3 regions of the Shewanella frigidimarina NCIMB 400 genome follow, and region 3 is predicted to be linked to each of the others. Evidence: predicted binding sites of a transcription regulator. Region 3 holds the regulator's gene; each other region holds the start of a gene.

Region 1 (11,199 bases), 2.2 Mb from region 3:
GTCCACTGACATCAACAGAAAATTGCTTTATTATCATTTCCGAATATAACCGTAGTATTCAAGGTTTTTTAGTGAGTTCTGTTGAACGTATTATCAACATGAACTGGGAAGCGATTATGCCTCCACCGCAAGGTTCTGGCCGTTCTTCTTATTTAACCGCGGTGACAGAGATTGAAGGTGAGTTGGTTGAGATTCTAGACGTTGAAAAAATTCTTGATGAAATTTCACCGGTTAAGACTTCTATCAGTAAAGAGCTCAATGAAGCATTAACTATTGATAGAGAACAGCATTATCATATTATGGTTATTGATGATTCAGCAGTGGCACGTAAACAAATTATTCGTTCGTTAGAGTCATTAAATCTGCAAATCGATACCGCTAAAGATGGTAGAGAGGCGTTAGAAAAACTGAAAAGTATTGCCGCAGAAATGGATGATGTGTCAGTTGAGATCCCGTTAATCATTTCTGATATTGAAATGCCTGAAATGGATGGCTACACCTTAACGGCTGAAATTCGTAATGATCCAAAATTAAAGAATATCAAAGTTGTATTGCACACATCATTAAGTGGTGTATTTAACCAGGCGATGGTACAAAAAGTAGGGGCTAACGACTTTATTGCTAAGTTTAACCCCGATGAGTTAGCCGCCGCGGTTAACAAACATTTAAGTTTATAAACCTTTTATTATTGCAAAAGATTGCAAAATATTGGAGGTTGAGCTCATAGGCTTACATATTAGGAAGATAATGTGACAGATAAATCACTTGCTGAAGCAGAGTACAATCAATTTAGACTGTTTTTAGAACAGCATAGCGGTATTGTGTTAGGTGAGAACAAACAATATTTAGTACGCAGTCGTTTAGCTCCTTTGATGGGAAAGCATAATTTGCCTTCTTTGTCTGAGGTGGTTAAAAAATCGATGAAACCGATAGAGCGGCAACTGCGCGCTGAAGTGATAGATGCGATGACCACCAATGAAACGTTATGGTTTCGAGACCGTTATCCATTTGAATTACTGCACAATACTCTACTGCCTGAATACAGCAAGCTTGGCAGACCATTAAAAATTTGGTCGGCGGCATGCTCTTCAGGGCAAGAACCTTATTCGTTGGCCATGACGGTGTTGGAATATCAACAGCGTAAACCTGGTACTTTACCAGGAGGCGCGACGATTCAGGCAACAGACTTATCACCTTCTATGTTAGATCGTTGTAAGAATGCTGAATATGATGGTTTAGCACTTGCTCGTGGTTTGTCTGAAGAACGTAAACGTCAGTTTTTTGATGCTTTGCCTTCAGGCAACATGAAAGTTAAAGATAATGTGAAGCGTTTAGTTAACTTTAGAGCCCATAATCTACTTGAAAGTTATAGCTTATTAGGTAAATACGATATTATTTTTTGCCGCAATGTGTTGATTTACTTTGCTCCTGAGGCAAAGGCTAAAATTTTGCGGCAATTTGCTGCCGCACTTAATCCTAAGGGTATTTTATTTTTGGGTGCGTCAGAATCTCTAGCAGGGTTAACCGATGAATTTAATATGGTTCGCTGTAATCCTGGGATCTATTATCAAAAGAAAACCTAGATAATATAATAGTTTAACCTATTTATCATGCCGGCATTCGTCGGCATGTTTGTTTTTGTCTTTTATTCACCCATAAATTAAATTGTTGGCATAACCTTTGCTTTATTTCTATCAGTTAGCTGATGGAGGCAATTTTATGGCGATTAATTTCGATAATGCATTAGGTGTTCACCAATATTCTTTGGGCGTTCGAGCGCAAAGAGCAGAAGTGATTTCAAGTAATATCGCCAATGCCAATACTCCTCATTATAAAGCTCAAGATGTCAATTTTGCTTCTGCTATGCAAGCTGCAAGCTCGCATCAGAAAGGCTTGAGTATGAGCCAAACTACAGAGAAACATTTTGATTTAACGGCGTTAAGTCAACAGCATGTTCAATATCGTATGCCAAATCAAGCTGATACTGGCGATGGTAATACTGTCGATACGCAAAAAGAGCAAGCTGCATTTATGCAAAATGCGCTCGAATATCAAATGTCATTAGGCTTTCTTGAGGGAAAATTTAATGGCATGCGTAAAGCATTGCGAGGTGATTAATTATGAGTTTATTTAATATTTTTAATGTTTCTGGTTCAGGTATGTCTGCGCAGTCAGTGCGTTTGAATACCACCGCCAGTAATATTGCCAATGCTGATTCTGTGTCTAGCAGTGTCGATAAAACCTATCGCGCGCGTCATCCTGTTTTTGAAGCCGAAATGCTAAAAGCCAATAGCCAACAAAATAGCTCACCTGGCGTGACCGTTAAAGGCATTGTCGAAAGTGATAAACCATTATTAAAAGAATATTCGCCAGACCATCCCATGGCGGATGGTGATGGTTTTATCTATAAACCTAATGTCAATGTGATGGAAGAAATGGCGGATATGATTTCTGCATCGCGTTCTTATCAAATGAACGTTCAGGTGGCTGATGCAACAAAGTCTATGTTGCAACAGACATTAAGGATGGGTAAATAGTATGATTATTCAAGGAGGTAACAATGAGCCTCGTTAATTCTTACAGTCAGTCTTTACCGCAACAATCCAGTAGTGCATCTAATACTAGCGCTACAACGAAAAGTTCTGTACAGACAAATACGACTAGCACGACTACGGGTAATCCTTTCCTAGACGGAATTCGTTTGCCTGAAGAAAGCGCTATCCCTGAATCAAAAGATCAGATGTTAAAGCAAGAGGATTTTTTTGCTTTACTTAGTCAGCAGTTGTCGATGCAAGATCCTTTTAAACCGGTTGATAACGATCAAATGATTGCCCAAATGGCATCGTTTTCTACAGTAGATGGTATTTCAAATCTTAATGATGAAATTCTTAACCTTAATACTGTGATGAGTTCTAGCCAGGCGTTACAAGCTTCAGGCTTGGTTGGACGTAAAGTGCTCATTCCTTCTGATACCGGCGCTATCTCTACTGAAAGCTCTGAGATAAAAGGGGTGATCAGTACACCGTCAGCGATTGAAACGATTACGGTAAGGATTGAAGACGAGTCGGGTCAGCTTATTAAGAGCTTTAATGTTGACGGCAGTAAAGGCGGCAATGTTGACGTGACTTGGGATGGTTTAGATAAAAGTGGTAACCCAGCTAAAGCGGGTAATTATGCCATTAAGGCCAGTGGTAAAGTCGATGGAACGTCGGAAGATTTAGCCGTGTCGACTTACGCTCATGTTACTAGTGTGTCATTAGGCACTGTAGCAACAGGAGCAATTTTGAATTTGCGTGGAGTAGGTGGAATTAAGTTATCTGACGTACTCGCAGTATCTGAAACATAGTACGGCTAATAACGAACCGTTAGCTGTCATCATAAATGAATTAAATGTGAGAGGTGTAATATGTCATTTAACATCGCATTGAGTGGTATCGCTGCCGCGCAAAAAGATTTAAATACGACCGCGAATAACATCGCCAACGTCAATACTATTGGTTTTAAAGAATCTCGAGCTGAATTTGCTGACGTTTACGCCAATTCAATTTTTTCTAACAGTAAAACTGCAGTGGGTGGCGGTGCAACTACCACACAAGTTGCGCAGCAGTTTCATCAAGGTAGCTTGCAATTTACCAGTAACTCGTTGGATATGGCGATCAGTGGCGGTGGCTTCTTTGTTACCTCTTCAGAATTAGGTTCGCAAGATCAGTCATACACCCGTGCGGGGGCGTTTAAAGTTGACTCAAGTAATTATATGGTCGACTCAGCAGGTAATTTTTTACAAGGTTTTCCAGTGGATGAAGATGGTAACTCAACTTCAGTGAGTTTAACTACAACTCAACCAATTAAGATACCTGACACAGCAGGTAGCCCTGTGCAAACCGGAAATGTTGGTTTGCAGATGAATCTTAATGTGAGTGAAACAGCCTTAGATCCAGCTAATTTTAATCCTGCTGATTCTGATACATTCAATAATTCCACCTCGGTGACGATTTATGATTCGTTAGGTGAGTCGCATATTATGACTACCTACTTTGTTAAGCCAACGAACGGTTCATATACTGGAGAAAGTAATTGGGTGGCATTTTATGCGGTTGATGGTGACCCTGTTGACGTTGCAAGTGGACCCGGTACTTATTCCACTGATACTGATGGTGATAGCATAGCTGATGGAACAGGAACCGTGTCAGCTGCTAACCCTGGCGGGGCTGCTGGTACATGGTCAGGTGCGGTGCTTAAATTTAACTCTGTAGGTGCTTATACAGGCAGTGATCCTGCCATTATTACCACTGAAGCACTAGGTACCGGAGGTGCGGGTGCTTTAGGTCCTGGGGCGGATGGCACTCAGACTCTTACGATAAAATTTAATAGTCCAACCCAGTATTCATCTCCGTTTGAAGTGACCGAATTAACTCAAGATGGTATTACAGTGGGTCGATTAACCAATGTAGGTATTGGTTCAGATGGTTTAATTACCGCCAGTTATAGTAATGGCTCAACGGTTCCATTATCGCGTGTTGCTTTAGTTCGTTTTGCTAACGAGCAAGGGCTCACTCAAGTGGGTAATACCTCTTGGAAAGCCAGTTTAGATTCAGGAGCCGCATTAGCCGGAGAAGCCAATAGCGGTACATTTGGTAGTATTCGTTCATCAGCGCTTGAACAATCAAACGTTGATTTAACCACAGAGCTGGTAGATTTAATCTCTGCTCAGCGTAACTTCCAGGCTAACTCGCGTACACTTGAAGTCAACAATACTTTGAATCAAACGATATTACAGATCCGCTAAGTTTACGTTTACCTTTACCTTATTAATTTATGTTTACGTGATAATAGGTGTTGCCGTTTACGGCAACACCTTGCCTTTCCCCTTGTTATTGTTACTCCTCGCTACTCTTTGTTATTACCTCACTAGTGTTGATAGATGCTTTTTTGACACTTAGGCGTTATTCGTTAATTTTATTGATTAACCGATTCATGTAGTTACCTCCTTACAACATAACTTAAAACTCATTGGCATGATGCTTGCTTATTCTGTGTATATAGTGTTTTTGCAGAAAGTTTGACGGAGCAAAAAATGGACAAATTTCTTTATATTGCCATGAGTGGCGCAAAGCAAGGGATGAATGCCCTAGCAGTGAGTGCGAACAATCTTGCTAACGCCAATACAGATGGATTTAAAGCAGACATGGTCCAAGCCCGTTCAATGCAGGCTTTTGGTGAAGGCTTGCCTACACGGGTATTTTCGATGATGGAAAGCCCAGGCAGTAACTTTAACGGTGGTCCAATTAAAACCACTGGTCGCGATCTTGATATTGCGGTTAAGGGTGATGGCTGGCTTGCAGTGCAAGCGGCAGATGGTTCTGAAGGATACACCCGTGCGGGCAGTTTGAAAATTGACAGCACAGGTATGTTGTTAAATAGCAGTAACCGTCCGGTAATGGGGGCTTCGGGTCCTATTGTGTTACCTATTCCAGTTGAGAAAATTGAAATTTCCGCCAACGGTATTATTTCAGTACGTCCGCAAGGCGCAACCGCTGAAGTGATAGAAGAGGTCGCGAGGATTAAATTAGTTAATCCGGGCAACGAAAACCTAATGCGCGGTGAAGATGGTTTGTTTCGCCTTATTGCAGGTGGTAATGCTCCAAACGACCCAGGGGTTCAAGTTGAAAGCGGCGCGGTTGAAGGAAGTAATGTGAACTCAGTGCATGAAATGGTCGCCATGATTGATATTCAACGTCAATACGAAATGCAAGTCAAAATGATGAAGAACGCTGAAGAAATTGATCGGGCGTCCACTTCCTTGATGAGAATTAGTTAGGAGTAATTATTATGCATCCAGCGTTATGGATAAGTAAAACCGGTGTCGATGCCCAGCAAACTAACATTGCCGTTATTTCGAATAACGTGGCCAACGCCAGCACTGTCGGATTTAAGAAAAGTCGCGCGGTATTTGAAGACTTACTGTATCAAACGGTTAATCAAGCCGGTGGCATAAGCTCAGATAATAGCAAATTACCCAATGGTTTAAACATTGGTGCAGGTACTAAAGTTGTTGCTACCCAAAAAATGTTTACCCAAGGCAACATGCTTACTACCGATAACTCATTAGATTTAATGATTGAAGGTTCGGGCTTTTTTGAAGTTCAAATGCCGGATGGTACAGCAGCTTACACGCGTAATGGCCAGTTTAGCTTAGACGATACCGGTCAGATTGTAACTCCAGGTTCAGGCTATGTGGTGCAACCGCCAATTACCATCCCGGATGATTCAACCAGTATTACGGTGTCTGCATCGGGCGAAGTATCAGTGCAAACCCCTGGTACCGCAGCAAGTCAGGTTATTGGCCAGTTAACCATGACCGATTTTATTAATCCGGCAGGTTTAGACCCGTTAGGACAAAACTTGTATACCGAAACGGGTGCAAGCGGCACACCTATTCAAGGTACAGCATCGTTAGACGGCTTAGGTTCTATTCGCCAAGGAGCACTAGAAACCTCTAACGTGAATGTAACAGAAGAGTTGGTCAACCTTATTCAAGGTCAACGTATTTACGAGATGAACTCAAAGGTTATCTCGGCAGTTGACCAGATGCTGTCTTATATTAATCAGAATCTCTAAGGAGCTAACATGATTAAATACATTGCGTTAGCCTCAGTGGTGTTATTGGTTGGTTGTAGCTCAACCGCTAAAAAACCGATTGCTGATGATCCATTTTATGCGCCGGTATACCCAGATACAGTACCTACGCAGGTGGCGGCGACGGGGTCTATTTATCTTGATAGCCAAGCATCAAGCTTGTATTCCGATATTCGTGCGCACCGCGTCGGTGACATTATTACCGTGACGTTAAAAGAGTCCACTCAAGCGTCAAAAAGCGCCAATAACGAAATCAAAAAAGGCTCAGATTTAAGCGTAGAGCCAGTTTATGCCGGCGGTAAAAATATTTCCATCAGTGGTGTCCCAATTGATTTAGGTTACTCCGACAGCATGAATACCAAGCGCGAATCTGACGCCGATCAATCTAACAGTTTAGATGGCAGTATTTCGGCCAATATCATCCAAGTGCTAAGTAACGGCAACTTGGTGATCCGCGGTGAAAAATGGATTTCAATTAACAACGGTGATGAGTTTATTCGTGTCACCGGAATGATCCGCAGCGAAGACATTAATCCAGACAATACAATCGATTCGACACGAGTGGCTAACGCTCGTATTCAGTATAGCGGTACCGGTACGTTTGCTGACTCCCAAAAAGTCGGTTGGCTGAGTTCATTCTTTATGAGTGACTGGTGGCCTTTTTAAGGAGTAATGCATGAAAACTAAACTGCTTATGTCGACTGTCGCAGTAGTCGCATCAATACTAATGCTAACCGCGCCTGCACATGCCGAACGGATTAAAGACATCGCCAGTATTCAAGGGGTGCGAAGTAACCAATTAGTGGGTTATGGCTTGGTGGTGGGTTTGCCTGGTACTGGGGAAAAAACCCGTTATACCGAACAAACCTTTAGAACCATGCTCAAAAATTTCGGTATTAATTTACCAGACTCTGTTCGTCCTAATTCAAAGAATGTCGCTGTCGTTGCTGTGCATGCCGAAATGCCGGCCTTTATTAAGCCGGGTCAAAATCTTGACATTACCGTGTCCAGTTTAGGTGAAGCAAAAAGTTTACGTGGTGGCACTTTATTACAAACTTTCTTGAAAGGGGTCGATGGCAATGTGTATGCCATTGCTCAGGGAAGCTTAATTGTAAGTGGTTTTAGTGCCGAAGGGCTAGATGGCTCAATGGTGATTCAAAACACTCCAACCGTTGGCCGTATCCCAAGTGGTGCCATTGTCGAGCGCAGTGTAATTAGTCCGTTTGCTAGTGGTGATTATCTTACGTTTAATTTACGTCGTTCTGATTTTTCTACGGCCAAACGTACCGCAGATGCAATTAACGATTTACTTGGCCCAGACATGGCAAAGGCAATTGACGCCACATCTATTCAAGTGAGCGCGCCACGCGATGCTTCACAGCGGGTGTCGTTTTTATCGGTATTAGAAAACATTGAAGTTATACCCGCAGAAGAATCAGCCAAAGTGATTGTTAACTCACGTACCGGCACCATTGTGGTTGGCCAAAACGTCAAGTTATTACCCGCGGCTGTCACTCACGGCGGATTAACTGTGACTATTGCTGAGGCGACCCAAGTGTCACAACCCAACGCATTAGCGGGTGGTGATACGGTTGTTACGACAAACAGTACGATTGATGTGTCAGAAAAAGATCGTCGTATGTTTATGTTTAATCCAGGTACCACACTTGATGAGCTTGTCAGAGCCGTGAATTTAGTGGGTGCAGCACCATCAGACGTACTTGCCATACTCGAAGCGTTAAAAATGGCAGGCGCTTTGCATGGTGAACTTATCATCATCTAATAATTGTCGGAATGACTATGGAAAAGTTGTCAGCTTCATCGAACTTTCTGGATCTAGGAGGACTAGATTCACTTCGTGTCCAAGCCCAGAAAGACGAGAAGGGGGCACTTAAAGAAGCGGCAAAGCAATTTGAAGGTATCTTTATTCAAATGCTAATGAAAAGCATGCGAGATGCTAATGCCGCGTTTAAGTCAGACAATCCAATGAACAGTGAAACCACCGCATTTTTTGAACAAATGCGCGATCAGCAAATGTCAGTCGATTTATCTAATAAAGGCATGTTGGGGCTGGCTGAGATGATGGTGCAGCAATTAGACCCAGATGATAGCCCCATTACACCAGCATCGGTATTGCGTGGTAATACAGACTACAAAGTTAACCCAAGTATGTTTGTTGCTCCAGCAACAGAGTTAGATAAAGACACTCTCGATATTATCGCGCCAAAAGATCAAATAGCAGCATCGCATTCTGTTATAGATAGCGCCGAATCGATGCGACCAATGTCAGCCCAACTTACTAATGTGCTAGACGGTGAACAGTTAAATAGTGTATTGCGCGGTGAGCAATTAGCCAGTCAAGCGGTACAAATAGGCAAAGTATTGCCGCAAGCTGATGTTACTTTGCCAAAAAGCAAAGGCATAGCTGTGAGTCAATTTACCAGCCCAGAACATTTTATTTCAGTGTTGTATCCCCATGCTGAAAAAGCGGCTAAATCGTTAGGAACCTCAGCTGAGGTATTAATTGCCCAGTCAGCGTTAGAAACCGGTTGGGGCCAAAAAGTGGTACGCCGTAATGACGGCACTATGAGCCATAACCTGTTTAATATTAAAGCAGACAAGCGTTGGCAAGGTGATAAAACCTCAGTCAATACGTTGGAATTTGAAAAGGGCATTGCGGTGCAACAAAAAGCGGATTTCAGAATGTATGACAACCTTGAGCAAAGCTTTAATGACTTTGTGTCATTTATTAGCCAAGGCGATCGTTATCAGGATGCGCGTAAAGTTGCCAGCGAGCCAACTCAATTTATTAAAGCGTTACAAAAAGCTGGCTACGCCACAGACCCTCAATATGCCAATAAAGTCATCAATGTGATGAAATCGGTTAAAGAAGGCCTTAAATCTATATTACCTGTGGAGACTAAATAATGTCGATTGACTTACTCAATATCGCTCGCACAGGCGTTCAAGCATCTCAAGCACAGTTAGGGGTGACCAGTAATAACATCGCCAATGCCAATACTGAAGGTTACAACCGTCAAGTTGCTACTCAGTCATCATTAGAATCACAACGCTTGGGCAATAGTTTTTATGGCACCGGTACTTATGTGTCGGATGTTAAACGTGTTTATAACGAATTTGCCGCACGTGAATTACGCATCGGCCAAACCAGCATGAGTGCGGCTGAAACGTCTTACAGTAAGTTAAGTGAGTTAGATGAGATTTATTCTCAAATTGGCAAAATGGTGCCAGAAAATCTAAATAACTTTTTTGCTAGCATTAATAGTGTGGCCGATTTACCGACAGATCTTGGTATTCGTACAAACAGCTTAAGTTCTGCGCAGCAGTTGGCCATTGGCTTAAATCAAATGCAATCACAACTTGATGGCCAAACAAAACAAACCAATAACCAAATAGAATCCATTACCACTCGAATAAATGAGATAAGCAAAGAACTAGGCAGCATCAATTTAGAGTTGATGAAATCCCAAGGCCAAGACAGCCAAGTATTAGACAAGCAAGACGCACTTATTTTAGAGCTCAGCCAGTATGCTCAGGTTAATGTTATTCCGTTAGATACCGGCGCAAAGTCAATTATGTTGGGCGGCTCGGTGATGTTGGTATCGGGTGAAGTGTCGATGTCGATGGGCATGAGTACTGGCGACCCTTATCCAAATGAACCGCGCATTAATGCTTCTATTGGCGATAAAACTCTTAATGTTGATCCGTCTAAGCTGGGTGGTCAACTTGGCGCATTATTTTCATTTAGAGACGACACCTTATTACCTGCCAGTACTGAACTCGGTCAATTAGCATTAGGCATTGCAGACACCTTTAATGAAATGCAGTCCAAAGGTTTTGATTTAAACGGTGACATTGGTAGTGATATTTTTCGTGATATTAACGACCCATTAATGGCATCTGGCCGTGTCGGAAGTAATTCTACTAATAGCGGTACGGCAGCCATGTCGGTCAATATTGACGATGTGGGAGCTTTATCTGGAGGCAGTTACCAGCTGGGTTATACCACATTAGGTGGCTATCAACTAACAGATACTCAAACCGGTAAGCAAACCACATTAACCCTATCAGGTAGCCAACTTACAGGTGGCGCAGGTTTTAGCATTAACATTGACAGTGGTGCGATAGCTGATGGCGATAAATTTGATATACGCCCAACAGCGGGTGCTGCAGCGGGCTTAAAAGTAGTGATGACCGACCCTAAAGGCATTGCCGCAGCAGGGCCTCAAATTACGCCAAATACAACCAACTCTGGTGAGTTAGCGGTAAAAGTGAATGCCATTAATCGTGCCGACGCTAACTTCCCGGTTACAGGAAGTGAACTTTCGGTTCGAGTTAATACCAATACCGCTATAAAAACTTTTGAAGTTTTTAATGCCGCTGGCACGAGCGTTGGTGGCCCAACAGCATTTACTCCGCCACAAATAAATACAGGTTTTGGTTTTAGTTTCGAAATTGACGACCAATCAACCGCAGGTGTCACCGATACATTCACCTTTGATTTGTCATTTGCCGAAGGCGATAACAGCAATGCCGTTGAAA
Region 2 (11,199 bases), 1.2 Mb from region 3:
CCAATTTACAGACAGATATCTCTAGCTTGATTAAAGAAATGAACAAATCGATTGCCGAATCGAACAAGTTTATAGCCTCAATGGAACAAGGTTAAACCTTACCTCCCCATGTCAACTAACGCCCTTAGCGGTAACCTATGCTGTCATAGTCTATGACGGCCTAGGTGCTGCTTTTGGGTATTTATATGTGCCTATTCTGTGTATTTATGCTTAGTCGATCGGCGACTGGTCCACAGGTAAAGCCGTACGGCTAAAGATTGGCTTCAAGACCACAGTGGTTTCAATGCTGGCGACAAACTTAAGGTTGCCAAGCGATTTCTTGATAAATTGTTCATAAGAAACCAAGTCTTTGGCGACGATTTTGAGCATGTAGTCATAAGCTCCGGTTACCACAGCGCATTCCATCACTTGAGGTAATTGTGCCATGGTTGATTCAAATAACGCGGTCGATTGATCAGTATGTTCCGTTAAACGTATCGATGTATAAACCACAACATTTAAGCCCACTTTAAAGGGATCAACTTGTGCACCATAGCCTAAAATTACTTTATCTTGTTCAAGCTTTTTAACTCGTCGTAAACAAGGAGTATCCGACATATTAACCTTATCGGCTAATTCAGAAACAGCCATCCGGCCCTGACGTTGTAAAATTTCTAATAGCTTGAGGTCTTTTTTATCCATTAAACAAATCGCTTTTTAGTGAGTGATTAACGGTATAAATATCATATTCCTGAGTGAATTCCTCTACAAATTTACGTTAATCACAAATATTTCAAGCAAATGGGCGCCGCAAAACAATAAAGGCCATAAAGTTAACATGGCATTTATCTAAAGAGGGTAACTTGAGGTGATGCTAGCGGAGAATAACAACACTTAACACTCGTCAATATCGACAACAACTAACGGTGACTCTCCTGCGGCTTGTGGTTGCGAATATCTAATTTCGCATTTATTGGCAGCATAATCTGCATTTGGACGAATACGTAATCCGCTTCGATTATTAACATCATAGGTTGTGATGTTAAATTCACCACCGCCACTGTTGTCGGCAATGTTAATCATTCTAACGATACCGGCTGAAGTATGACGCGGATATCCGTAAGCTAACGTTACTGATTGGCCTTGTACCATAATACTATTGCCCAAACCATTACTGGTCCCAGGGGCTGTTTCATCGCAACCTGCACTTATCACGCAAGCAGAATAAACCAAGATTTTACCGCTATTAATTGCTGCTGCAACGCCCTGCATACTACTCGCGTAAGCATTACTTTTTAAACCGATAAATTTTGGAGCAACCACAACAGCAAGGATGCCTAAAATAATAATCACTACCACAAGTTCTATTAAGCTAAAACCTTGCTGCTTACGCCACGACAAACGACCATGATTAAATGAGCTTGTATGTATCAATTTAGATATCCTGCAGCCAAATAAAAAATAACATTATTCTCTATTTTAAAATGTTAATCAGCCAGTATCACCTGAGATTTTCCGGCATATTTAGCCTGATACATCGCAACATCTGCACGATGGATTAAGCTATCTGTATCGCGATCAACACCTTTATAAATGGCTGCACCAATACATGCACTAATGGTTAAAGAATATGTGCCTATTTGAAAAGGTTGTTTGATCAGTTCAAGAATACTGCTTGCGGTAGCCATTACAGTACTACTATCGATATGATCATATAAAAGGATTGTGATTACGAATGAGTTTCAATCATTTCTTGAGCCTAAACTAAGCAAATAATATTTTAGCCTTCTAAATGATACCTATTTTGCTATCAACTACAGCTTAGTCAAATTTACATATCTTTGTGTTCATTGATCCACAAACAAAAAACCCGATAATCACTTATCGGGTTTTTCTATTGGCTTGCTTGTTTAAGCAATTGCGCTCAAGAATTACAAGCTGTAATACATTTCAAACTCAAGTGGGTGAGTAGTACGTGCAACACGTTCTGCTTCTGCCGTTTTAAGTTGGATATAAGACTGAATAAAGTCTTCGCTGAATACGCCGCCTTTAGTTAAGAACTCATGGTCAGCCTGTAAATTTTCAAGTGCGTTTTCTAATGACGTCGCAACCTGTGGAATTTCAGCAGCCTCTTCAGCTGGTAAGTCATATAGATCTTTATCCATTGCTTCACCTGGGTGGATCTTGTTTTGAATACCATCAAGACCAGCCATTAGTAATGCAGCAAAACCTAAATATGGATTTGCATGTGGATCAGGGAAACGCGCTTCGATACGACGGCCTTTAGGGCTTGGTACCACTGGAATACGAATTGAAGCACTGCGGTTACGTGCAGAATATGCAAGCATTACTGGCGCTTCAAAATGTGGCACTAAACGCTTGTAAGAGTTTGTGCTTGGGTTAGTGAACGCATTCAATGCACGGGCATGCTTAATAATGCCGCCAATGTAGTAAAGCGCTAGGTCACTTAAACCTGCATACTTGTCACCTGCGAATAAGTTAACGCCGTCTTTAGCTAAAGACTGATGCACGTGCATGCCGCTACCGTTGTCACCAACGATTGGTTTTGGCATAAATGTCGCTGTTTTACCATAAGCATGTGCCATGTTATGAACAACGTATTTTAGAATTTGAATTTCATCAGCTTTCTTAGTCAACGTATTGAAACGTGTTGCGATTTCGTTTTGACCCGCTGTTGCTACTTCGTGGTGATGCGCTTCAACTACTTGACCCATTTCTTCAAGTACTAAACACATTGCCGAACGTAAATCTTGTGAAGAATCAACTGGTGCAACTGGGAAATAACCACCTTTCACCATTGGACGGTGACCAGTGTTACCTTCTTCATAGCTCTTAGCTGAGTTCCATGATGCTTCTTTTGCGTCAATCTTCACGAAACAACCTGACATGTCAGTACCAAAACGGACATCGTCAAATAAGAAGAACTCTGGCTCTGGACCAATCAATACTGTGTCAGCAATACCAGTAGAAATTAGGTAAGCTTCAGCTTTCTTAGCAATAGAACGTGGGTCACGGTCATAACCTGTCATAGTACCAGGCTCTAAAATGTCACAACGAATAAGTGCTGTTGTTTCTTCAGTGAAAGGGTCTAACACGAAAGTGGTTGGATCTGGCATTAGCACCATGTCAGATTCATTAATGCCTTTCCAACCCACAATTGAAGAACCGTCAAACATTTTGCCGTCTTCAAAGAAATCTTCATCTACTTGATGAGAAGGAATAGAAACATGCTGCTCTTTACCTTTAGTGTCGGTAAAGCGTAAGTCTACAAACTTAACTTCTAACTCTACAAGTTGTTTTAAAACTGATTCAACTGACATTCTCAAGCCTCCGGTAGGGTAAAGGGTTGTCCCTTAAATAATCTTGCCATTCGCCAGATGATGCACCTGGAAAACGAATCTTTACATAATTATCAGCAGTAAAGCGATATTCATGCCAGATCGCTAACTAATTGATTTTATGAAGATGAGAAAGTTTCCAAATCTTCTAAATCATAACCTTGCACCAACCTCGTGCATCACTATGTTTCATCATGGTGCAAAAGTCCATAATGGTGCGCCATGTTAATGTTACTGTTTTAGCCAATGTCACATTTTTGTCTTACATCATGGTTATGCTTAATATATATACGTTTTATGCTGTTTTTTAACGCATAGCAAGTAATAGATTTACAAGTGTTCAAAAATAATCCTATCTACAAAAGCTGCTGTGAAGTAGAATGGCACGCTTTTTTACAGTGGCTATAATCTATAACTACTGTTAGATCCTTTTTTTTTATTTGCTGGTTTAGAGGTTTATCCGTGCTAGAGAATTTACGTAACATCGCCATTATTGCCCACGTTGACCATGGCAAAACAACCCTGGTTGACAAAATGTTGGCGCAGTCAGGAACCCTTGCATCTCGTGGAGAAGCTACTGAGCGGGTTATGGATTCTAACGATCTTGAAAAAGAACGTGGGATCACCATTCTGGCAAAGAACACTGCCATCCAGTGGAACGACTACCGTATTAATATCGTAGATACTCCTGGCCACGCCGATTTCGGTGGTGAAGTTGAACGCGTTCTATCTATGGTTGACTCAGTATTACTATTGGTTGATGCAGTTGATGGCCCAATGCCACAAACTCGCTTTGTAACCAAGAAAGCATTCGCTCAAGGCCTTAAGCCAATTGTTGTTATCAACAAAATTGACCGTCCAAGTGCTCGTCCAGATTGGGTTATTGACCAAGTATTCGATTTATTCGTTAACTTAGGTGCCACTGACGAACAACTAGATTTCCCAATCGTTTACGCTTCGGCATTAAATGGTTTTGCAACGTTAGATCCAGATGTAGCGAGCGATGATATGACGCCGCTATTCCAAACTATCGTTGAGAAAGTTGCTTTCCCAGACGCTGATGCTGAAGCGCCATTCCAAATGCAAATCTCTCAAATCGATTATAACTCATACGTGGGTGTTATCGGTATTGGCCGTATTACCCGTGGTAGCGTTAAAACTAACCAACAAGTGACTATTATTGGCGCTGACGGTAAGACTCGTAACGGAAAAATGGGCCAAGTATTAGGTTACATGGGTCTTGACCGTACAGAAGTGCCAATTGCAAATGCTGGTGATATCGTTGCTATTACAGGTTTAGGCGAGCTTAAAATCTCTGACACTATCTGTGCAGTGAATGCAGTAGAAGCAATGCCACCGTTAACTGTTGATGAACCAACGCTAACGATGACATTCCAAGTAAACACTTCTCCGTTCGCGGGTAAAGAAGGTAAGTACGTTACTTCACGTAACATTCTTGAACGTTTACAGACTGAATTAGTTCACAACGTAGCACTTCGCGTTGAAGAAACAGAAAGTCCAGACCGTTTCCGCGTATCAGGTCGTGGTGAATTACACTTATCGATTTTAATTGAAAACATGCGTCGTGAAGGTTATGAATTAGCCGTATCTCGTCCAGAAGTTATTCTAAAAACAATCGATGGTGAGCTACATGAACCATACGAAACTGTAACAGTTGACGTTGAAGAAGAACATCAAGGTACCGTAATTGAAAAATTAGGTGTTCGTAAAGGCGAAATGAAAGACATGCAGCTTGATGGTAAAGGTCGTGTACGTATCGACTTCGTTATCCCAAGCCGTGGCTTAATTGGTTTCCAAACCGAATTCTTAACTGCTACATCTGGTACTGGTCTAATTTATCATTCATTTGATCACTACGGTCCACACAAAGGTGGCGATATTGGTCAACGCGCTAACGGCGTATTGATTTCAAACGCAACAGGTAAAGCACTAACATTCGCTCTATTTGCTTTGCAAGACCGTGGTCGTATGTTTATTGGTCACGCTGCTGAAGTGTATGAAGGTCAAGTAGTGGGTATTCATGCTCGCTCTAACGATTTGACAGTAAACTGTTTGAAAGGTAAACAGCTAACTAACATGCGTGCATCTGGTACTGATGAAGCACAAGTATTGACTACACCAATTAACTTAACGCTTGAGCAAGCTCTTGAATTCATCGATGATGATGAATTAGTTGAAGTAACTCCTAAGAACATCCGTGTTCGTAAGAGATTCTTAACTGAAAACGAACGTAAGCGTAATAACCGCGGTTAATTACCATCAATGAGTGGCAAATTACCTTTGCCACTCATTGAGACCTAAAAAGCCCAGATGCATGCATCTGGGCTTTTTGTTGCCTCGTCTATCAGGCTATAAGCGAAAGGCCTAGGACGCTGCGCTGCTAGTACGCTCCGCGGCTAGAGGCTATAAAGTCAATAGCTTAACAGCGAAGCAACGCTAGTAGTGACGAAGTCACGCCTTAGCAGCGAAGCGACTCTAGCAGTGGCGAAGTCACGCCTTAGCAGCGAAGCGACTCTAATGATACAACATGAAAACATTTAACTAGATATTTTACGTAAACGCAGATAGATTCATGCCAAGATCATTTTTAGGGAGAATATATGAGTATGTTACAACAGGTAAGCGTCGCTAAAAAAGCCAATGTGTATTTTAACGGTAAAGTGATAAGCAGAAGCGTAGTATTAGCTGATGGTAGTAAACAAACTTTTGGCGTGGTATTGCCTGGTGAATATGAGTTCTCTACGGCTCAAGGTGAAATAATGCAGGTTATTTCCGGTAAATTTGACGTGTTATTACCAGGTAAAACAGAGTGGGTTGCATATGCAGAAGCAAGCCAGTTTGAACTTGCACCAAATGTGAGCTTTAGTATTCGAACAGATCAAATTTCAGAATACTGCTGCCAATACATATAGTTTTCTTGCACCTTAATAAACAATAGCGACTTAACTGTGCCGCTTCAATTCAGCTTAACTAAATCAGTTTAAGCTGATTTTTTTTATAAAAACGTCTACTCTATTAAAACTGTCGTTTTATGGAGTGCATCATGCGCCTTATCTTACTTATTAGTTTGCTATTATTGAGCGCCCAAAGTCTTGCTACCGTATACCGTTGGGTAGATGAAAAGGGCAAAGTTCATTACTCGGATGAACAAAAAAACAATGCCGAAGCTGTTGAATTAAATGAAAACACCCAAAATAACATGACGATTAACACCCCAACAAAAATCAATATTACTCCAACAACAGAAGCATCAATTAATTACTCGATTTCGATAACCTCTCCCCAAGAAGAAGCTACTGTGCGTGACAATAACGGCGCATTTACCGTGTCAGTAAGCATCACCCCTCAACTACCTCGTGGCGTGCTAATGACATTATTAGTCGATGGAGTTATCACAGCCCCTGCTCAAGTATCGAATATATTCCAATTAACAGGCATTAATAGAGGTGAACACTCACTGGTTGTTAACGCTGTAACACAAAGCGGCAAAGTCCTTGCATCAAGCTCTCCTAGAAAGATATTCCTTCACCAAGCATCTGTATTTGGACCAGCAAAAAAGTCTAAATAATTAAGATAAAAACTATTCTATTCATTCACTTATAAATTTGTAGGTGATCTTTTATCTTATAAAAAGCTTGTGTGTTCCGGGTTGTGATACGCACCAAATTGGTGCATCATAATGGTGCAACCCAATACTAGGACGGCTAATGGACACAAATAACCTTCTCAATCACTTAGTCACCGCAGTGCTCGTTATTAATAACGAGCTCAAGCCGAGCTATGCTAATGCCGCGGCCGCACAATTATTGGGAGTAGGTAACTATAAGCTGCTTGAACAAACGCTTCCTGAGCTCTATCAACTGATGGGAGTTGAGCCACAATTGCTCCGCGATGCGATTAATGCTGGCCAAGGGCTTACAGTGAATACCGCGGCATTAATTACCCTAGACGGCCAACATCACACCATTGATATTACCTTGGTGCCTATTGAAAATGACAATAACCTCAGCATATTAGAATTACGCCAAGTAGACCAACAACGCCGTATTCATCAGCAGCTTAATATGGACGCCCAACAGCAAGCAGCACAGTTTTTGGTGCGTAACTTAGCTCATGAAATTAAAAACCCACTGGGCGGGCTTCGAGGCGCTGCGCAATTGTTATCTCGAGAGCTCGACTCACCTGAGTTAAAAGAATTTACCAGCCTGATTATCGAACAGGCTGATAGATTACGAAATTTAGTCGACCGCTTGCTTGGCCCACAACGTCCAACGCAACATACTGAACACAATATCCATCAAGTGATTCAAAAAGTGCTTAAGCTCGTTGAAATGGCACTGCCAGACAATATCTGCTTAAAACGAGATTACGATCCATCAATTCCTGATATTCAGATGGATCCAGATCAAATGCAGCAGGCCGTATTGAATATTGTGCAAAATGCGATACAAGCTTTAGAACATTGTGGTGGCGATATTGTCATTCGCACTCGCACTCAACATCAAGTCACCATTGGAACACAGCGCTATAAAGTGGTACTCGCCTTATCCATTATTGATAACGGCCCCGGTATTCCTGCTGAGTTAATGGATACCCTTTTCTACCCTATGGTCACCGGTCGTGACGAAGGTTCAGGGTTAGGATTATCTATTGCACATAACATTGCCCGATTACACGGCGGTCGCATTGATTGTGTTTCGGCACCAGGGCATACCGAATTTATTATTAACCTGCCATTACAATAACTAGCATGCCCTTTGTAGGCAGAATGAGGTAGTAACATGAACATTAGTGAACAAGTTTGGATCCTCGATGATGATAGTTCAATCCGTTGGGTTCTCGAAAAAGCCCTTAAAGGCGCATCACTGTCAACGGCTAGCTTTGCTGCTGCAGAATCCTTGTGGCAAGCTTTAGAAGCATCACAACCTCAAGTCATCGTGTCAGACATCCGCATGCCAGGTACTGACGGCTTAACCTTACTAGATCGCTTACAACTGCATTATCCGCATATTCCAGTGATCATCATGACCGCCCACTCAGACTTAGACAGTGCGGTGAGCGCATATCAAGCAGGTGCATTTGAATACCTACCAAAACCATTTGATATTGATGAAGCGATTAATTTAGTTGAACGCGCACTCACACATGCAACAGAGCAAGCGCCACAACCTGTGATTGATACCACCATAAAAACCCCTGAAATTATTGGTGAAGCCCCGGCAATGCAAGAAGTGTTTCGTGCCATTGGTCGATTATCTCGCTCATCAATTAGTGTGCTTATCAATGGTCAATCTGGTACCGGTAAAGAATTAGTCGCTGGCGCATTACACAAACACAGCCCTCGTAAGGACAAGCCCTTTATTGCATTAAATATGGCTGCTATCCCCAAAGATTTGATTGAATCTGAACTCTTTGGCCATGAAAAAGGCGCTTTTACTGGTGCAGCCAACGTACGCCAAGGCCGTTTTGAACAAGCCAATGGTGGCACGCTATTTTTAGATGAAATTGGTGATATGCCAATCGATGTGCAAACGCGATTATTACGAGTACTTGCCGACGGTCAGTTCTATCGTGTCGGCGGTCATCAAGCTGTGCAAGTTGATGTGCGAATTATTGCTGCGACGCATCAAAATCTTGAGGTACAGGTACAAAAAGGCACCTTCCGCGAAGATTTATTTCATCGCCTCAATGTGATCCGAGTGCACTTACCGCCGTTATCGCAACGCCGTGAAGACATTGCCCAACTCGCCAATCACTTTTTAAACACGGCTGCGAAAGAGATTGGCGTTGAACCCAAAATACTCACCAAAGAAACAGCCGTAAAGTTGGCTAATTTACCTTGGCCGGGCAATGTTCGCCAACTTGAGAATACTTGTCGTTGGTTAACAGTGATGGCGTCCGGACAAGAAATTTTACCGCAAGATTTACCACCAGAATTGCTTAAAGATCCAATTGCAACCCAGCAGAAACAGGTTGGAGCAAGTGACTGGCAAACCGCACTCACTGATTGGATTGATGAAAAGTTGGCTGCAGGTGAAAGTGATTTGCTCACTGAAGTGCAACCTGAATTTGAACGTATTTTACTTGAAACAGCACTAAGACATACTCAAGGTCATAAACAAGAAGCCGCTAAACGCCTAGGTTGGGGCCGCAACACCCTAACGCGTAAATTGAAAGAACTGTCGATGGATTAACCATTAACATTAGCCATCAACTTTAGTCATCATATTGGCAGTAATGCTTGTGTTGGATTAAGGTTTGTTATGTTTTACTCACTTAACAAAATCTTAATCCAACACAGAATAAACCTTGTATCTCAAACAGCCATTTTTCATCAGACTATACTGAATTATCAACTAATAAATTAAGTGTCATCACACAAATCCATATCCGACATCCACTCAATAATCATCATAATTCTCGTAATCATGGCCCATTAACTTCGCCACTCAATTACTATGAACAAAGCCAAACACACGACTCAAACAATACCCTCAAACAGTATTTTCTCTACACATTACCTTCCAATAGTGAGTGGTGTTAATATCCCAGCCATATTCTGTCCCCAGTTATGTTCTTAATTATGTTCAGAGCTATTTCAGAGTGATGCTCAACGTAATCCCCAAAATGATGCCAATAACATACCTGTTCAAATATTAACCAAAGTTGATGCAGATCAAATTTTATTCGCAGTACAGGAATATACTGATACTTGTGTGCTGAGACTCTCCTTTAATTAGGAAGGTAGAAATCATGGACTTGCCGCAAACAGTTATTTCCCCTAAAACCGTCGGGGATCCGCTCTATTACGAAGCTATCGTCTTCGGTCGCTTTACGCGTCAACTTTGCGCGTTAGATGACAAAAAAAGCAATATGTCCTCTAGCAACATGACCCACACCATTTCAGTATCCACATTGAGTGACCAAGCATGGAAAAAGATGACATCAACGTCAACTTGGAACACGTCATGCTACGCGTTGAGGCTACAACGTCATCACAGGCAAGGGAAACAACATGGTGTATGCCATATTATTCACTTCATTATGGTAAATACACTCGCCCTTTCATCCTTTGAAAAAATGTCATCCCTAACAGACTTAATACGGCATTTAAAGACGACGTTCTTCCTCTCAACATTCCGAACCAGAAAGCCGCTAAAGAAATGACCCGTACTGCGATTAAGTGAGGCTTCACGGTAGATATGTAGCACTTTCACTGCCTACCTGAATGACTGTTTCACTTGTTTTGAACAGCACTAAATGGACTTCTTAGCCTTCTGTGGTTTTTATTTTGGAGGAAAGACAAATGCATATTGATCGCGAACAATTACTGGAAGCGTACCGACAAATGCGCACCATACGAGAATTTGAAGAACGTCTGCACAAAGAATTCACCACAGGACAAATACCTGGATTTGTTCACCTATATGCCGGTGAAGAAACATCAGCTGTAGCCGTGTGTCAGCAATTAAATAATGAAGACCACATTGCCAGTACCCACCGCGGCCATGGCCATTGCATTGCAAAAGGTTGTGATGTGATGGGGATGATGAAAGAAATCTACGGCCGCGCAGAGGGGTTATGCGCAGGCAAAGGCGGCTCCATGCACATTGCTGATTTAGACAAAGGCATGCTTGGTGCTAATGGTATTGTCGGTGGTGGTGGCCCATTAGCCTGTGGCGCAGCCTTGTCTTCTAAGGTACGTGGCACCGATGGGGTTGCAGTCGCCTTTTTTGGCGACGGCGCGTTTAATCAAGGCACCATACTTGAATCGATGAACTTTGCTTCGGTTAATCAATTACCAGTGCTATTTGTATTGGAAGATAACGGTTATGCCGAA
Region 3 (11,199 bases):
TTCCAAAGCCATACCGCAAAAAATACCAAAATAGACCACATTATGCCGTTCAATAATCCGATGCCTAGTTCCTTGCCGATTAACCAACGCGAGTTACTTTGGCCAATATGCCCAAGTGCAATACCACGGATCACTAGTGCTAAAGTTTGATTGCCTGCAACTCCACCCATACTTGGTACTATGGTCATTAAAATCGCGATGGTGGCAAATTGCTCCAAGGTGCCTTCAAACATATTACTCACAGATGAGGCTAGTAATGCAGCAAATAAATTGATGGTCAGCCATAGAGAGCGTCTTAGAGTACTTTTGAGCACTGGCCCAAAGGTATCTTCATCATCATCCATACCAGCCATTCCCATCATTGAATGTTCGGCATCTTCGCGGATCACATCAATAACGTCATCGATAGTAATTCGGCCAAGTAATTTTGCTTGGCTGTCGACGACAGGGGCAGATATCCAATCCATTCGTTCAAATTTTTGAGCCACATCTTTGTCAGACATCTCTACAGGAATACTTTCTAATTCTGTGTCCATAATACTGCGGACTGTTACGCTTGGATCGCATGTGAGTAAATCGGCTAATCTTACCCCGCCTAAAACATGATCTTGGCGGTCAACGACATATAACGTATCCGTTGTATCGGGTAAATGTCCCCGTTGTCGTAAATAGCGTAATACCACTTCGATATTGACATCTGGCCGTAGGGTGACGGTATCGGTATTCATGATACTGCCGGCAGTATCATCCGGGTAACGCAATGCTTGCTCTACTCTATCTCTGTCTTGGCTTCGCATTGATTTGAGTACTTTCTTGTAAACATCATCGGGTAAACTACGAAGAATATAGGCGAGATCATCTGTATCCATGCCTATTGTGGCCTGGGCAAGCTTCTCTGGGGTCATGCTGCTAATTAGGGAGTCTTTAAGTTCTTCGCCTAACTCATCAAGAATTTCACCAGCATATTGTTGATCAATAAGTTGCCATAGCACCTGACGATTTTTGGGCGGTGATGATTCGAGAATAAGGGCGACATCGTTAGGTGACATGGTATGTAGCATGTTACGGGCGTGAACAAACAGGCCGCTGTCTAGCGCTTGAACCAGTTGATTGAGACGTTGCTCTGTTATCTCATTGTCTAGGTACTCTTTACCCATATATCTACTTCCTATTCGTCATACTTATATTATTCAGTATGTAATTATTCTGGGTTTCTCAGGTTGTACAGTTCAAGGCGTATAAATGCAGAAATAGCTGTCTTTACGTAAGACGATGAAATGCAGAAAGAGAATACTTAAATACTTCTGCGGTGAAATTCTGCAGCAGCCAATGCTGCTTTACATACTATAGACGTACCACTTCACGGAAGCAGAATTACACTGGATCCGTTGCTAGAAGCGGCTCTGTCTTTATCATGTTAAACGCTAAACTCCTGCAGAATGGAATGATACTAATGAGATTGGCATCAACTGCATGAGATAAACCTAAGGGCTAATATTTTTGAGGGACTGATGTCTATTGGTGATCATCAATGTCGTGACAGTTTGGTTAGTATGGCCTAGCCATATAGAGACCGCATGCAATAAGGATAACGGTTATTTAAAACATGAGTAACTGCAGCTATTCACAAATTACAGGCTATTTATAAATTTAATTCGATTAAAAATTAACAAGATTCATCAAATTTAGCATTAATGAGATCACACACTGCGTTTAATGCCACTTCAGCATCAGGGCCTTGAGCAGTAACAGTAATCATTTTACCAATACCACTTTCAAGCATTAATAACCCCAGCACACTTGCAGCGCTGGCATTTTTTTCACCTTGAGTTAAGGTGATGTTAGCATCAAAATCCGCAGCTAATACTGCGAGTTTTGTTGCTGCACGGGCATGTAATCCCAATTTATTTGAAATGGTCACTTGGCGTTCAAGTTTGATCATTGACGCGATCCTATGCTCACTTAGTTATTAGTATCACTGATATTTAACTCTCTGTGGCGAGCATTAACCGTGTGTTTACTACCTTGTCTAAACCGTTTAGCTAATTGATCTGCAATATATACCGAACGGTGCTGACCACCAGTACAACCAATCGCGATGGTAAGGTAACTGCGATTATTACGTTCTAGATGTGGCATCCAAGTTTCAAATAGATTTTCAATTTGCCAAATAAACTTATTCACTAATGGCTGACGCCCTAAAAACTCTTGTACGGGTTCGTCTAAACCCGTAAATGGACGCAGCTCAATTTCCCAGTGCGGGTTAGGTAAAAAGCGTACATCAAACATAAAGTCAGCTTCTGTCGGCATTCCGTGTTTAAAACCAAAAGATTCAAAGTTAATCACTAACTCTTTATCAACACTGCCTAATAATATTTGCCTAACTTGGTCGCTTAATTCGTAGATATTTAGTGCAGAAGTGTCGATGTAGTGATCAACAATTTTTGCGATCGGTTCGAGTAAACGGCCTTCTAATTTGATCGCTTCTTGTAGTGAAATATGATTTTTAGATAATGGGTGTAATCGACGTGTTTCGCTGTAACGTTTAAGCAATACTTTGTCATTGGAATTTAAAAAGAAGCTGATAATTTCAGTGTCATTCTCAAGTAGTGCCAATTGGTCTTGAAGCACTTTACCTTGTTCTGCAATGTTACGAACATCAACACTAATCGCAACCAAATCATTGCTACCCTTAAGCTGGGCTAATAATGTGCCAATAAGTGGTAAAGGCAAATTATCAACACAATAATATCCTAGGTCTTCTAATACTCTCAGGGCAACGGATTTTCCTGAGCCCGAACGTCCCGATACTATGACAAGTTTCATGCAGTAATAACCTGATAAAGTTCTGTTGCGTCGTGAGTTTTGCGAAGCTGTTTCAATATTTGCTTATCGCTTAACTTTTGGGCCATGCTTGATAACGTGCCTAAATGTTGTTGGCACTGGTCGGCAGGTACTAACAAAGCAAATAAAAGATCCACGGGCTGTTTATCGATTGCATCAAAGGCAATGGCTTCTTCACATTTAATAAATATCGCGATAGGGTGATCGATGGTCGTTAATCGACCATGAGGTATCGCAATGCCATTTCCTATACCTGTGCTACCCATTTTCTCTCTCGCTAACAGGCTTTCAAAAACCTCTTGCGAAGACAGGGTTGGGTACTGGGCAGCGACTAAATTGCTGATGAGTTCCAGTACTTTTTTCTTACTGCCCGGTGTGGCACAGGTAGTGCATTCCGGCTGCAGAATGGTACAAAGTTCCATCGTTAGTGTTTTGTATTCTTCTCTTTGTGTTTAATTACCTGACGGTCGAGTTTATCGATCAGGGCGTCTATTGCAGCATACATATCAGTATTTTCTGACATTGCGAAAATCTCTGCGCCATTAACGTTGATTTTAGCTTCTGCTTTTTGTTGTAATTTTTCTACATTGAGCACAACGTGTACATTATGGATCTGATCGAAGTGCCGTTCAAGCTTTGAAAATTTACCTTGGACGTATTCACGTAAAGATTCTGTGATTTCGACATGATGTCCAGTCAGACTTATTTGCATAAAAAATCCTCCATTGCCTAGTAGGTTATAAACTCTTACGTTGGTTTGAGGGCGGGATCATCATTGCTTCACGGTATTTTGCAATCGTACGACGCGCAACGTTTATGCCCTGTTCTGCCAGAAGCTGAGCCATTTTACTGTCGCTCAGTGGTTTTTTCTGGTTTTCTGCGGCAACCAGCTTTTTGATAAAAGCACGAATGGCTGTAGATGAGCATTCCCCGCCATCGTCAGTACTGACATGGCTAGAGAAGAAGTATTTTAGTTCAAACAACCCTCGTGGGGTGTGCATATATTTTTGTGTGGTGACTCGTGAAATGGTCGATTCGTGCATCTCTACTGCTTCCGCAATATCATTGAGCACCATAGGCTTCATGGCTTCTTCGCCATATTCAAAAAAGCCTTGCTGAAATTGTACAATGCAATTTGCCACTTTAAGTAAAGTATCGTTGCGACTTTCAATACTTTTAATAAACCATTTAGCCTCTTGCAGATGGCCTCGAATAAATTGACTATCCGACGGGTTTTTACTGCCTCTAGCCATGGCCGCGTATTGCTGATTAACACCAATTTTAGGCATGTTGTCTGGGTTTAACTCTACAACCCAGCGACCATTTTTCTTTAATACAGTGACATCGGGAATAACGTATTCATCATCCATTGGGGTAATTAATAAACCAGGACGAGGATTGAGTGTCTGAATTAGAGTGATTGCGTCACGTAATTCATTTTCTTTTAGTTTTGTTTTACGCATCAATAATCTGAAATCACGGCCAGCAATTAAATCTAAATAGCCTTTAATTAACAAACGAGCATTATCGATATGTGGTGTGTCGTTAGAGAATTGTGCTAATTGAATAAATAGACATTCACTTAAATCACGTGCAGCAACACCAACAGGGTCAAAGTGTTGAACGCGTTTTAATACCGCTTCAACTTCATCAAGTTCCACATTTTCATCACCCATGGCTTCAAGAATATCTTCGGTACTTTGGGTTAAATAACCGCGTTCATCTATGGCATCAATAATGGCGGTGGCAATGGCGAGATCAGTGTCTGAAAATGGGGTAAGATTTTTTTGCCATTCTAAATGTTCGTACAAACCTTCGGTCGTTTCACCTTGAAAGGGCATGTCGTCATCGCGCATGCTCGCACTGCCTGAACCTGACATTGGTGAGGCTGTGTACACTTCGTCCCATGTGGTATCCATGGCTAAATCATCCATGGTTTCTTTGGTCATGGATTCTGCAATGTCGACAGTGGAAGTATCTTTTTCGACATTAACAATGCTGTTGTCACTAAAGTCGGTATCCGCTTGGTCGCGATTTTCCTTTAAGGAGTCTTTTGCTTCAGAAAACTCATCTTCTATTTCAAGCAATGGATTTGAATCTAATGCTTGTTGGATTTCCTGCTGTAGCTCCAATGACGATAATTGCAGTAAGCGAATGGCTTGCTGCAATTGTGGGGTCATGGTTAAGTGTTGACCCATTTTAAGTTGGAGTGACGCTTTCATTTACCGCTTATCCCTAGATGATTTTCAATAAAAATGACAATCTCGAAACTGTAATGGATTGCCATATACATCAATGACATTTAACGTTGTTTAGGTATCGTTCAATGAAATGAGTTAGCTAGACTAAAGGCCAGTAAAGTAACTATAGCTTGAATTGTTCACCTAAGTACACAGCACGAACTTGTTGATTACTTAATATCTCATCAGGTGTGCCTTCGGCGATTAAATTACCCTGGCTAACGATATAGGCCCGCTCACAAACGTCTAGCGTTTCACGTACGTTATGGTCGGTAATTAATACCCCTAAACCCCGATTTTTAAGTTGTTGGATGATTTTTTTAATGTCGATGACCGAAATAGGATCAACACCAGCAAAAGGCTCATCAAGCAAAATAAATTTTGGATTAGCAGCTAAAGCGCGCGCAATTTCAACTCGACGACGTTCGCCACCCGATAACGACATGCCTTGGCTGTCGCGTATGTGAGTAATGTGGAATTCTTCGAGTAGATGCTCAAGTTGCTCAATACGTTGGTCTGTACTGAGCTCTTTGCGAGTTTGCAGTACGGCCATTATGTTGTCGTAAACGGTAAGCTTGCGGAAAATACTGGCTTCTTGTGGTAAGTAACCTATACCTTTGCGGGCGCGCAAATGCATTGGATCGGCAGTAAGGTCGTCATCGTCAATTAATATCCGACCTTTATCGCTTTTTACTAAGCCGACAACCATATAAAAGGTGGTTGTTTTACCTGCACCATTAGGGCCTAAAAGACCGACAATTTGGCCGGTTTTAACCGTTAAGCTCACATCTTTAACAACCTGACGAGCTTTATAGCTTTTTGCTAGATTTTCAGCGGTTAAGGTAATTTGGGTCATGGTTTGATCTGCTTGTTAACAGGGATTTTAGGGAGCTTTTGCTTTGGCGCCGACTCGTCTTGGAAATTCTCTGGTTGAATGATGGTGATTACCCGATCTTGTCCTGTACCAGTACTTTCGGCAATCAGCTCTTGAGCACTGATGTTGTACTTGATTTTATTACCGGTAACCTGGCTACCAGATTGATCCAATTTGGCGTTGCCAGTCAATGTGAGTGTAGTGGTGGCAAGGTCATAGCTAATTTCGTTAGCACTTGCAGTACCAATTTTACCGTCATCTAATTCTTGTGAAAATGTAGCAGGGGTGCCAGTAGCAATTAATCTCTTGCTGGTGCTGTTTTCAGGGGTAAACGCCCGTAACTGATCTGCATTGATATTAATCGTGCCTTGGACAATTGTCACCGGACCATTAAAAACAATTTGATTGTTCTTAATGTCGGCAGACTGACTGGCGGAAGCGATTTTCAATTCTTGTTTCAGATCACCTTGTTTCGCTGTGGCTGGCAAACTCAATATGCAAAGTATGCTACTTAGTAACACAACATTGGCGCGAGTGTGGAGACGATTAATGTGGCTCATATGTTCCTTCTACCTGGCTAAGTAGCGATAATTTTTGCGAATTCAAGTCGGCATGCAAGCCTAAACCTTGAATAATAAACCCTTTACCTTTGATGTACACCATCTCTTGTGAGGTGCCTATCATAGTGGTTAAATCCACCGTAATGGCTTGGGTACTCAGTGACTGTAGAGGTTCTTCTATATCAATGGCATCAATAATAACATTATTTTCTAATGTGACTTTGCTGGTATTTTTATTCAATTGCCCACGGTCTGCACTTAATTGCCATTGTGCTTTACCATTTTCAGGGAAAATGAGGTAGATAGGTTTGGTAAAGTGAGTGATGTCGCTTGAAGCGTAATGCTCCATGTGCTCCGCGCTGACTCGACTTTCGACAAAACCTAGTTGATTGAATTCTGTCGTGCGTAGGTTATCTGCAACAAAATCGGGGCGCTCAATACCGCGTATTTGCACCGCATCCATTTCACTGCGTTTTATTTGTGCTTGCCAGTACAATATAAAAGCAAGCCCAAAAAAAGCAATAATACCTAGCGAAACTCTACTCATATACTCATACCATGAGCACTGGCAAACTTATCTTGGCTTAAGAGTAATAAATCGGTGAGTTCACGCAGTGCGCCATGGCCACCGTTAAGAGTGGTTGTCATATGGCACTGTTGTTTGACAAACGGATGACCATCACCGACACAAACAGCTAGCCCTACGGCTTTCATTACGGGTAGGTCTACCATGTCATCGCCAATGTAAGCCACTTCATCTGGAGTCACATTATAAAGAGACAATAATTGCTCAAAAGGCTCAAATTTATTATCAATACCTTGATAAATATGTGTGACACCTAATGCTGTCATGCGGTTCTCAACAATCTTAGATTTACGTCCTGTTATCACGGCAACATGAACACCACTGGTAAGCAAAGAACGAACACCATAACCGTCACGAGTGTGGAACGCTTTGAGTTCTTCACCTGCATTACTGAGGTAAATACGTCCATCTGAAAATACCCCATCGACATCACAGATTAACAGTTTGATTTTTTGAGCTCGCTGCCATATGTCATTACTGACAGGGCCGTAAAATCCTTGGTGAAACGAAGTTGATTCTGACATGATTAAATGACTCCAGCTTTAACCATATCGAGCATGTTTAATGCTCCGATCGGTTGATGTTTTTCATTAACGACTATCAGTCCGTTGATGCTCTTTTCATCCATGATTTGCAGTGCTTGTGCTGCTAAAATACCAGCAGGGCTGGTAACACAGTTTTTAGTCATTACGTGAGCAATAGAAGTGGTTCGAAGGTTCACGTCTGCATCAATAACCCGGCGTAAATCGCCATCGGTAAAAATGCCTACGAGTTTACTGGCATGGTCGACTACAGCCGTCATGCCAAGGCCTTTTTTAGATATTTCATAAAGTGCGTCAGTAATACAAATATCATCATTGACGATCGGTAAATCATCGCCTTGATGCATGACATCATCGACTTTTAGTAATAATTTTCTTCCAAGAGAGCCACCTGGGTGTGATAAGGCAAAGTCATCACGAGTAAAACCTTTTGCTTGTAATAAAGCAATGGCTAATGCATCGCCCATAGCCAATGTAGCTGTGGTGCTGGAGGTGGGGGCTAATCCTAATGGACATGCTTCTTCTTGCACTTGAATGCATAAATGGATTTTGGATAAACGTGCCATATTAGAGTCTGGTTTGCCAGTTACAGCAATCACAGGTACACCCATGCGTTGGATAACAGGCATTAACGTTAGTATTTCGCTTGACTCACCAGAGTTGGAAATGGCGAGTACAATGTCATTTTTGGCTAATGCGCCCAAATCGCCATGACTGGCTTCTCCTGGATGAACAAAAAATGCCGGTGTGCCAGTACTGGCAAAGGTCGCGGATATTTTGTTACCAATATGGCCAGATTTGCCCATTCCCATGACAATCACTTTACCTTTGCACTGCATGATCAATTGACATGCTTGGTCAAATTCAACCGAGTCTACATATTGATATAAATTATCTAAGGCAGCTTTTTCTATATCAATGACTTTACGGCCCCATTGACGAAATTGAGTGTGATTTACCATACGACTCTCTCTGTTAGCTTAATACTTTACCTTTATGCTCCAATCTAATGCGACTGAAATACAACAATTTGGTACGCAATAAAGGTGATTAATAATAGTGCGCCATGCCAGCGAGTAAGTTGTTGCTTAGCGCCACTGGATAATACTAAAACGGCTAATGCTGCACTGGTGCCTAATACCATATAGAAATCTCTTCCACTGGCTGAAGCATCTATTTCACCAGGAGAAATCAATCCTGGTAGTGCCAGTACCGCAAGAATGTTAAATAAGTTAGACCCAACAATATTACCAATGACGAGGTCGTGTTCTTTTTTTATGACTCCAGCAATACAAGCCGCTAATTCAGGTAAGCTGGTTCCTACTGCGATAATGGTTAAGCCAATCACAAGATCTGACAACCCATAAAACTTTGCAATACCCACCGCGCCATCAACCATCCAACTTGCTGATAGGGGGAGCAATATAATACCGACAATTAGCCAAATGATAGCATGAAAGGTTGGCACATTTTTAGGGATCTCAGATTCAAGTTCATCATCTAAGCTGTCTGGGGTTTTATCATGAGTAGCTTGCCAAATAAAATATCCCATCAACAGCAAAAGTAATGCGATGAGCATGATACCTTCTGCTTGTGTCAACACATTATCATGCAAGGTGTAACCAGCAAATACCGTCGCAGCTAACATGATAGGTATTTCGCGTTTTAAGGTCTTCGAATCTAAGCTAATGGCACCTAGTAAGGCGGTTAATCCTAAAATTAAGGTAATGTTGGCAATGTTTGAGCCCAATACGTTTCCAATAGCGGTATCACGCATGCCATCCATTGATGCGGTGGCGGCAACAAACATTTCAGGTGCAGAGCTGCCCATCGCAACGATGGTGAGTCCAATTAACATTGGAGGTAACCCTAAGTTACGGGCAAATGCAGCCGCTCCGTAAACAAATCTATCCGCACTCCAAACTAAAACAGCAAGGCCAACAACTAACATTAGGATATTAACTAGCATGTGATTCCGATAGTAGTAATTTATTAACGTGCATTTTCGCTGGATTTTTCTCAAATTGAAAGCATTGCACAGTAATTGTCCACGTAATGATATGGATATAGTTGTCGCTTAATCGACAATTACAGTACAATTTGCCTTCAACTTAAAGCAAGGAAGGCTGTTATCTCCTCAACGCCAATGTCTGATATGAGCAAATCAAGTAATAAACCTCTGGTAGAAGTTAACCATTTAGCGTTTAGCCATGGTTCACGCGTGATTTATGAAGATATTTCTTTATCGATCCCAAAAGGTAAAGTAACAGCAATCATGGGGCCCAGTGGTATCGGTAAAACCACCTTGTTGAAATTGATTGGCGGACAGTTAACCCCCAGCAGTGGGCAAGTCCTATTTGATGGCCATGATATACACAAGCTTAAACGCAAAGATCTATTTGAATTGCGTAAGCGCATGAGTATGCTATTTCAAAGTGGTGCAATGTTTACCGACCTTAATGTTTTCGATAATGTTGCGTTTGCATTAAGAGAACATTCTGGATTGCCTGAAGATATTATTCGCACCATTGTATTGATGAAGCTTCAAGCTGTCGGACTTCGTGGCGCTGCATATATGATGCCTAACGAGTTATCTGGTGGTATGCAACGTCGCGCTGCATTGGCACGAGCGATTGCACTAGAACCAGAGATGGTACTGTACGATGAGCCCTTTGCCGGACAAGATCCTATTTCAATGGGCATGCTCGTAAAACTTATTCGTGAGTTGTCGGATTCATTAAAACTCACTTCAGTAGTGGTTTCTCACGATGTAGATGAAGTATTAGGTATTGCAGATTATGTCTACGTAATAGCAGACAAAAAAGTGATTGCACATGGTACTCCAGAGCAATTACGTCAATCTGACAATCCACAATTGGTTCAGTTTATTCAAGGTGCACCAGATGGCCCTGTGCCATTTCATTATCCTGCTGAGGATTATCAAGAGGAGCTACTTCGTGGGTGCAATTGATTATATTGCCGACATTGGCAAATATGCACTGAAAATAGTGTTGGGTTATGGTCGAGCTGGCATTATGTTATGGCGCGCGATCGTACATGTTCCTCGCATTAAAAAAGGCACTCCATTACTGATTAAACAGGTTTATGTGCTGGGTGTCCGTTCGATGGTCATCATTTTAGTGTCGGGTTTGTTTATCGGTATGGTATTGGCTCTACAGGGATATAATATTCTGGTTGAGTTTGGTACTGAAGAAAGTTTAGGGCCTATGGTGGCGTTAAGCTTGTTACGTGAACTTGGGCCAGTTGTTGCAGCGTTATTATTTGCTGGGCGAGCAGGCTCAGCGTTAACCGCCGAAATTGGTTTAATGAAATCGACCGAACAATTGTCGAGTTTAGAAATGATGGCAATAGACCCGCTAAGACAAATCATTGCGCCGCGCTTTTGGGCGGGTGTGATTAGTATGCCATTACTGGCGTTGATGTTTAGCTTAGTGGGTATTTTGGGTGGACATTTAGTCGGTGTTGAATGGAAAGGCATCGATAGCGGTGCATTTTGGTCTATTCTTCGTGCGTCAGTTGAATGGCGAGAAGA

What was found. Region 3 encodes sigma-54, which starts transcription at its own class of promoters, with help from an activator protein. Its sites were predicted from a motif close to GTTGGCACGNNNNTNGNNT; they were not measured.
Region 1: flgB (flagellar basal body rod protein FlgB) is a predicted target of sigma-54. The motif match lies at 1,668-1,686, and genes of this name have one in related genera.
Region 2: glnA (glutamate--ammonia ligase) is a predicted target of sigma-54. The motif match lies at 3,422-3,440, and genes of this name have one in related genera.

Annotation. Positions count from the first base shown of each region.
Region 1 covers NC_008345.1:1,367,378-1,378,576, forward strand. The annotation lists gene SFRI_RS05980 (chemotaxis protein CheV) at 1-677, shown strand, start outside; gene SFRI_RS05985 (CheR family methyltransferase) at 750-1,583, shown strand; gene flgB (flagellar basal body rod protein FlgB) at 1,720-2,118, shown strand; gene flgC (flagellar basal body rod protein FlgC) at 2,121-2,537, shown strand; gene flgD (flagellar hook assembly protein FlgD) at 2,561-3,346, shown strand; gene flgE (flagellar hook protein FlgE) at 3,407-4,786, shown strand; gene flgF (flagellar basal-body rod protein FlgF) at 5,075-5,818, shown strand; gene flgG (flagellar basal-body rod protein FlgG) at 5,830-6,618, shown strand; gene flgH (flagellar basal body L-ring protein FlgH) at 6,628-7,302, shown strand; gene SFRI_RS06025 (flagellar basal body P-ring protein FlgI) at 7,331-8,419, shown strand; gene flgJ (flagellar assembly peptidoglycan hydrolase FlgJ) at 8,437-9,564, shown strand; gene flgK (flagellar hook-associated protein FlgK) at 9,564-11,199, shown strand, end outside.
Region 2 covers NC_008345.1:347,593-358,791, reverse strand. The annotation lists gene SFRI_RS01715 (DUF2959 domain-containing protein) at 1-95, shown strand, start outside; gene SFRI_RS01710 (Lrp/AsnC family transcriptional regulator) at 211-681, opposite strand; gene SFRI_RS21830 (type II secretion system protein) at 874-1,413, opposite strand; gene SFRI_RS01700 (diguanylate cyclase domain-containing protein) at 1,467-1,703, opposite strand; gene glnA (glutamate--ammonia ligase) at 1,911-3,320, opposite strand; gene typA (translational GTPase TypA) at 3,801-5,612, shown strand; gene ppnP (pyrimidine/purine nucleoside phosphorylase) at 5,960-6,271, shown strand; gene SFRI_RS01680 (DUF4124 domain-containing protein) at 6,403-6,927, shown strand; gene glnL (nitrogen regulation protein NR(II)) at 7,067-8,104, shown strand; gene glnG (nitrogen regulation protein NR(I)) at 8,141-9,553, shown strand; gene SFRI_RS01665 (thiamine pyrophosphate-dependent dehydrogenase E1 component subunit alpha) at 10,666-11,199, shown strand, end outside.
Region 3 covers NC_008345.1:4,016,905-4,028,103, reverse strand. The annotation lists gene mgtE (magnesium transporter) at 1-1,157, opposite strand, end outside; gene SFRI_RS17435 (HPr family phosphocarrier protein) at 1,667-1,942, opposite strand; gene rapZ (RNase adapter RapZ) at 1,963-2,826, opposite strand; gene ptsN (PTS IIA-like nitrogen regulatory protein PtsN) at 2,823-3,266, opposite strand; gene hpf (ribosome hibernation promoting factor) at 3,269-3,556, opposite strand; gene SFRI_RS17415 (RNA polymerase factor sigma-54) at 3,582-5,066, opposite strand; gene lptB (LPS export ABC transporter ATP-binding protein) at 5,209-5,940, opposite strand; gene lptA (lipopolysaccharide transport periplasmic protein LptA) at 5,937-6,518, opposite strand; gene lptC (LPS export ABC transporter periplasmic protein LptC) at 6,505-7,065, opposite strand; gene kdsC (3-deoxy-manno-octulosonate-8-phosphatase KdsC) at 7,062-7,628, opposite strand; gene SFRI_RS17390 (KpsF/GutQ family sugar-phosphate isomerase) at 7,631-8,608, opposite strand; gene SFRI_RS17385 (calcium/sodium antiporter) at 8,653-9,615, opposite strand; gene SFRI_RS17380 (ATP-binding cassette domain-containing protein) at 9,793-10,617, shown strand; gene mlaE (lipid asymmetry maintenance ABC transporter permease subunit MlaE) at 10,604-11,199, shown strand, end outside.